2 regions of the Mesorhizobium sp. WSM4307 genome follow, and region 1 is predicted to be linked to the other one. Evidence: predicted binding sites of a transcription regulator. Region 1 holds the regulator's gene; the other holds the start of a gene.
What was found. The regulator LexA, encoded in region 1, represses DNA repair genes until DNA is damaged. The targets are predictions, from matches to a motif close to TGTTCNNNNTGTGTTCNG.
Positions count from the first base shown of each region.

Region 2: FJV83_RS04600 (ATP-dependent helicase) is a predicted target of LexA. The motif match lies at 1,504-1,521, and genes of this name have one in related genera.

Region 1 covers NZ_VFTB01000019.1:39,124-42,538, forward strand. The annotation lists gene FJV83_RS33385 (ABC transporter substrate-binding protein) at 1-13, opposite strand, end outside; gene FJV83_RS33390 (GntR family transcriptional regulator) at 167-940, shown strand; gene lexA (transcriptional repressor LexA) at 1,315-2,052, shown strand; gene FJV83_RS33400 (ComEC/Rec2 family competence protein) at 2,046-3,415, opposite strand, start outside.
Region 2 covers NZ_VFTB01000002.1:208,064-211,478, reverse strand. The annotation lists gene FJV83_RS04600 (ATP-dependent helicase) at 1-1,489, opposite strand, end outside; gene FJV83_RS36320 (hypothetical protein) at 1,625-1,798, opposite strand; gene FJV83_RS04595 (hypothetical protein) at 2,091-2,264, opposite strand; gene FJV83_RS04590 (M20 aminoacylase family protein) at 2,583-3,415, opposite strand, start outside.

The DNA of each region.
Region 1 (3,415 bases):
TCGACTTCAACATCATTTCCTCCCAGATTTGATCAGCGCCGCTCTCAAGGACGGCAACTGCGGCGATCATGGTCAGTCCCTCGCCGCGTGTCAAACATTATATATAATTCTTGCCATACTCCCCCTTCATATATAATTTTCATAAGCCGATGATGGACGGATCGCGATGCAGGATCAGAACAATTCCACGAAGACCGAGGCGGCCTATCAGCTGCTGCGGCGCGATATCCTGACCACTCGCCTCATGCCGGGGGCGCCGCTCAAGCTGAGCGCGCTGCGCGGCACATACGGCGTCGGCTGGACGCCGCTGCGTGAAGCCTTGTCTCGACTTGAAGCCGAACGCCTGGTCACCGCCATCAGCAATCGCGGCTTTGCCGTCGCTCCCGTGTCACGCGCCGAGCTCGAGGACCTGGCGCGCGCCAGGATGGTTGTCGAAATGCCGCTGTTCCTGGAATCGATCGCGAACGGCGGCAGGGAATGGGAGGACGCGGTCGTTACCGCTCATTACCGGCTCTCCCGCTGCAAGACCGCGGTCGATGACCCTTCCGATGCCGCCGTCGACAAATGGGACGAGAGCCACGAGGCCTTCCATGCGGCGCTGCTGAGCGCGGCGACGTCAAACTGGCTGTTGCGCTTCCGCTCGACGATCGCCGATCAGCTGCGCCGGCATCATCGGTTTCTCGGCCTGGCGCCGACTTTGCGAGCGGCGGCCGGCCTGAAGGACGGCTATGGCGAGGCAATGGACGCGCTGCGCGAGGCGATCGCCATCGAGCATCACACCGCGATCATGGAAGCGGCGCTCGATCGGGATGTAGAGCGGGCAAAGGCGCTGATGACGGCGCATATCGGCTACACGCTGCATGTCTATGTCCACAGCGAAGACAACGGCGCCAACACTTACACCGCGCGCGCCGGCAGCCTGAAAGCGGTTTCCGGATGATGCTTCCGCGGCGTCCGGATCCACGTGGCCGTGCCGGCCTGAACTCACGATCGTTGGCGTTTTGGTTTCGTTTCGTTCTGCCGGAATGGATCGATACGCCGCTCAAATCCGCCCCGCAGACGCCTCCCAAACACCTGATGCCAAACCGCGTTCAGGGCTAGGCCACAGACCATTAACCGAAACGATTTCAATGCGCGTACCGGCAGGGAAATCATTGATCGCGACCCTCTGCCCCGGTCAAAAAATTTCAGACGCGTTAACAAATTCATTAAACTTTAAACAGTTGCGGAACACAACTGGAACAGATAGTGTTTGTTCTGGGTTTGTTTTTCGATTCTGATTCAAATCCGTCGTTCAACGCCTCGGGGGCCGCCATGCTGACACGCAAGCAACATGAACTGCTGATGTTCATTCATGAACGGCTCAAGGAAAGCGGCATTCCGCCGTCCTTCGACGAAATGAAGGAAGCGCTCGATCTCGCCTCCAAGTCGGGCATCCATCGCCTGATCACGGCACTGGAGGAACGCGGCTTCATCCGCCGGCTGCCCAACCGGGCGCGGGCACTGGAAGTGCTGCGGCTGCCGGATTCGATCGCGCCCGGCCTTAACGCGGCAAAGAAATTCTCGCCAAGCGTCATCCAGGGCAGCCTCGGCCAGGGCGGTCTTGGCCGCCAGATCAAACCGGCGCAGTCGCGTTTGCCTGCGGCCGGCAATGATGACGATGCGGTTTCCGCCGTGTCGATCCCAGTGATGGGCCGCATCGCCGCCGGTGTGCCGATCGATGCCATCCAGCACCAGACGCATTCGATCTCGGTGCCGCCGGACATGATCATGGGTGGCGAGCACTATGCGCTGGAGGTCAAGGGCGACTCGATGATCGACGCCGGCATCTTCGACGGCGACACGGTCATCATCCGCAACGCCGACACGGCGAGCCCGGGCGAGATCGTCGTGGCGCTGGTCGACGAGGAGGAAGCAACCCTGAAACGGTTCCGCCGCAAGGGCGCCTCGATCGCCCTTGAAGCCGCCAACCCGGCCTACGAGACGCGCATTTTCGGGCCAGACAGGGTCAAGGTGCAGGGCAAGCTTGTCGGGCTGATCCGGCGTTACTGAGCAGGAGCGGCCGTCTTTTCGGGTTTTTGATAGGGCGCCAGCCCCCTCGCCTCACGCGAAAATTTTCGCTGCTCGTGCCAAGGCCGATACGGCCCGTCCACCGCGAAGCTGACGGTTGGCGGGCCAGTTGCCGATTGGCGGTCGAAGAACACGGCGGCACTGCCTTTGCGGGCAAGTTGCCGTTTGGTGACGACAAGAACCAGCGGATTGTGGCAGGCATCATAGCCCGTCGCGTCATTGACGACGATCAGGTCGGCGAAACCGCAGGCTTTCCAGGTATCCTTGCGGTCTTCGACATGCGCGATGATCGCACCCGACGGGTGCCGTGCAAGACAGACGCCATCCGTGCAGTAGAACGGTGCTCCCGGCGGCAGATTGACGGCATCGGCAATGTCGAATTGCCCGTCCGCCCTGTCGAACATCTCCGGCACGACGATGGTTTCGGACACCAGCGCGCGTTTCCAATTGTCGACGGTGAACTCGTTCGGGCGAGCCCGGCTGACCGCGAGTTCTCCACCGCCGATCGGCAGCGCCACCAACCGCGCATCTTCGGAAATCAGCACATCCGGGGTGCGCGTATCCGATACTGTCAGCAGGCCGGCAAGCGCGAATGGCACTGCCGCGAGCCGCAGCCAGGTCGTCGCCATCGTCGCGATGACCAGGGCGATGGTCACCAGCAGCACGGATCGCTGCGAAATCAGCCCGACCGCATCGACCGGGGAGCGTTCCGATATCCACGCCGATATGGCGATCATTGCGGTCAGGCCCTTGCCCATCACGTAAAGGAAGGGGCCGTCGGCACCAAAGGGCATCGCAAGAGAACTGAGAACAGCGAAAGGCATGACTATCAGTGACACGATCGGCATGACGGCCAGATTGGCGAACAGGCTGAGCGGCGACACACGCTGGAAATGCCAGATGGCAAACAGCGCCGTGGCGCAGCCGGCGATGATGGAGGTCATCGCCAGCCCGCCCGTCGCCAGCAGGAATTTTCGCGTGAGAAAACCCGGCAGAGTTCGCTTTGGCGGTGGCGGTCTTGCTTTTCCCGCATGGTGATCCGCCCAGCCGGCATAGGCGCCGACCAGCGCGGCGGTCGCAGCGAACGACATCTGGAAGCTTGGGCCGACGACCTCATGCGGCGACACCACAATGACGGCGATCGCCGAGATGGCGAGGTTGCGCATGGTCAGTGCCGCGCGATCGAACAGGACGGCAACAAGCATCACCGCCAGCATGATGAAGCTGCGTTCGGCGGCAACGACGACACCGGAAATGACGAGATAGGCGGCGATCGAGAACAGTGCGGCGGCGGCCGCATATTTCTTCACCGGCCGACGCGCGGAAAAGTCCGGAAACAGCGCAA
Region 2 (3,415 bases), on a different contig from region 1:
CGGCCCGCAGGCCGGAATAGAGCGAGACGAAACCGGGCCAGTCGTCCGCCGCGCGCTGCGGCGGCCGCCATCCGGCCAAGCCCATCGCTTCATCCAGCGCTGTCGTCATCGTCTCGACGATCTGCGCGGCAGCCGAAGGGCCAATGCCCGGCATCAGTTGCAGAACGCGAAAGCCGGCGACGCGGTCACGCGGGTTTTCGGCAAAGCGCAGCACCGCCAGCACATCCTTGACATGGGCGGCATCGAGGAATTTCAGGCCGCCGAACTTGACGAAGGGAATGTTGCGCCGCGTCAGCTCGATCTCCAGCGGCCCGCTGTGGTGCGAGGCGCGAAACAGCACCGCCTGCGATTTCAGCGCCGTACCGGCCTCGCGCTCGGCGAGGATGGTATCGCAGACGAAGTTGGCCTGCTCGACCTCGTCGCGCACGGTTACCAGCCTTGGCTTGTCTGATGATTTGCGCTCCGACCAGAGGTTCTTGGTGAAGCGCTCCGAGGCCTCGCCGATCACCGCGTTGGCGGCGGCCAGAATGGTTTCCGTCGAGCGGTAATTGCGTTCCAGCATCACCACATCGGCGGCCTGCCCGAACTGTGTTGGAAAATCGAGGATGTTGCGCACCTCGGCGGCGCGGAACGAATAGATCGACTGCGCATCGTCGCCGACCACCGTCAGCCCGGCGCCGTCGGGTTTCAGTGCCATCAGGATCGAAGCCTGCAGGCGGTTGGTGTCCTGGTATTCGTCGACCAGAACATGGTCGAAACGGCCGCCCAGATGCGCCGCTATTGCCGGCTCGGCCGCCATCTGCGCCCAGTAGAGCAGCAGATCGTCATAGTCGAGAACGTTCTGCGCCTGCTTGGCCTCGACATAGCCGGCGAACAATTGCTTGAGCTGCTCGGCCCAGCCGGCGCACCAGGGGAAGGCCGAGCCCAGCACCTCGCCGAGCGGCGCCTGCGCGTTGACGGCGCGCGAATAGATGGCAAGGCAGGTGCCCTTGGTCGGAAAGCGCGCTTCCGTTTTCGAGAAGCCGAGTTCGTGGCGCACCAGATTCATCAGGTCGGCGGAATCCTCGCGATCATGGATGGTGAAGGCCGGGTCGAGGCCGATCTCCAGCGCATAGTCGCGCAACAGCCGGGCGCCGATGCCGTGAAAAGTGCCGGCCCAGGTCAGCGCATCGGTGATCACCGCGGCGTCGCGGCCGAGCACCTCGCCGGCGATACGTTCGACACGTTTCGCCATTTCGGATGCGGCGCGCCGGGAAAAGGTCATCAGCAAGATACGGCGCGGGTCGGCACCCCTGACGATGAGATGAGCGACGCGATGCGCCAGCGTGTTGGTCTTGCCCGAGCCGGCGCCGGCAATGACCAGCAACGGCCCGGCGATCTTGCCGTCACCATGCTCGACGGCCCGGCGCTGGGCATCGTTCAGCCGCGCGAGATAGGCGGGCTGGGCAGTCGATTCCACAAAGGTCGAATCATGAGCGGCGAGGTTCATCGCCCATCAAGCATCGTTTCCGCTTTGTTCGCAACATAGAAGCTTCGCGAGGGCCCCTTGGTCTTGACGCAACTCCCAAGGGAAAGCGCTACGCTTTTCCAGGGAAAACCGCTTCACACTTTTCCTGGAATTGCTCTACCGCCGGGGATCGACACCCATGGCCGCCGATTGGCGGCGCAGAGCTTCGCGGTCACTTCTCGGCGCGGGCAGCAACAGGGGATCGATGTCGCCGGGCACGTCATCGATCATCTTGCGCGCGAGGCGGTAAGCGAGAAAGGCAAAAGTACCTGCCAGAAGCAAACGGATCATGCCGCGGTCTCCTCTGATGAGGGTCAACCGGAAACATGACGGTTTGTTCCATCGCGCCAAGTTCGCAACCAAACCGATGGCGGGTCGTTGAAAGCAAGGAGGCGATAGAGATGAAGAAGCTAGGATTAGCCCTTGTCCTGGTCGTTTTGGCTGTCTCGGCCTGCGACAACAAATTGCCACCGACCAAGGCTCCTGGTGCCGAACAAAGCCCCTACGCCAGCAATCCTGTCATGAACACGGGGAGTGTCGGGCAACTGAGATGATCCCGGTGCACTGAGGACCCGTCGAAACCTCATTGCATCGCCGCGATGCATTCTTCAAGCCGCTCGAGGCGGAACTTGGCATTGCGCAATTCGTGCCCGGCGTCCTGTTGCAGCTGACGGCCTCGGGCCGGGAATGCCATTGTAAGGTTTCTTTCGAGTTCGGCGATGCGCGCACGCACCTGCCGCGCCTCATCCTGACGCAACGCCCTTATCCAGTTCCGCCCGCGCATTGGTCTTCCCGCAACAGCCGAGGACCAGCGTCTTCCATGCCAGAAAGACGCTAACGCCCGGCAAGTGCGAATATTCTAAATTTAATGAATGCTAATTTAGCAGGCGGTCGGCGCGGGAAGAAGGCCGGCGCCGCTTGGGAGGAGAAGGCGCCGGCCAAGCGGATAAATCAGGTCCGCCGCACCACACAGCCTAGCTGAGTCTTGCCGCTGCGTCATGTGGGATCGCGGATTTCGGCCTTTTCCAGGCGTTTTCCACCGGCAAAGGCGTGCCGAAGGGGGGGCCGCGGCCGGTCAAATTCCGAGCCGTTGCCTGGCGATGGCGGCATGAAAACTGGCGCCGAAGACCAGCCCGTCATCATTGAAGTCATAGCTGGAATTGTGGAGCGGCGCCGAGGCCTCGCCATTGCCGAGGAACACGAAGCAGCCCGGCACGTGATCGAGGAATCGGGCAAAATCCTCCGACGCCGTCATCGGCTCGCGGGCAACCGCGACATTGCGGGGATCGAAGATTTTCTTGGCGGCGGCGAAGGCCGCCTCGACCAGTTCGGCATCATTGTGCAAAGGCACGAATTCTCTGGTGTAATGGACCTCGGCGGCAATGTTGTAGGCGGCCGCGGTGCCCCCGGCGATGGTGCGCATCTGGCGTTCGATCGCCACGCTGACCTCGGGGCGAAAACTGCGCGTATCGCCGAGGATGCGGGCAAGACCAGGCAGCGCATTGCGGGTGCCATCGGTGATCAGTTCGGTCACCGAAACCACCGCTATGTCGGCCGGGCTCAGGCGGCGCGAAACGATGGTCTGCAGATTGGTGACCAGCGCACAGGCGGCGACCAGCGTTTCGTTGCCCGAATGCGGCCGCGCCGCGTGGCCGCCGAACCCCCTGAGCACGATCTCGAAATTATCCTCTGCCGACATGACAGGGCCGGCACGGGTCTCGAAATGCCCGACGGGAAGGCCAGGCATGTTGTGCAGGCCAAAGATCTCGTCGAAGGGAAAGCGCTGCATCAGGCCGTCGTCGAGCATGGCCAGCGCGCCCCTGCCCCACTCCTCGGCCGGCTGGAAGATGAAGCGCACGGTGCCGTCGAAACCACCCTCACCCGCCAGCAGCTTTGCCGCGCCAAGCA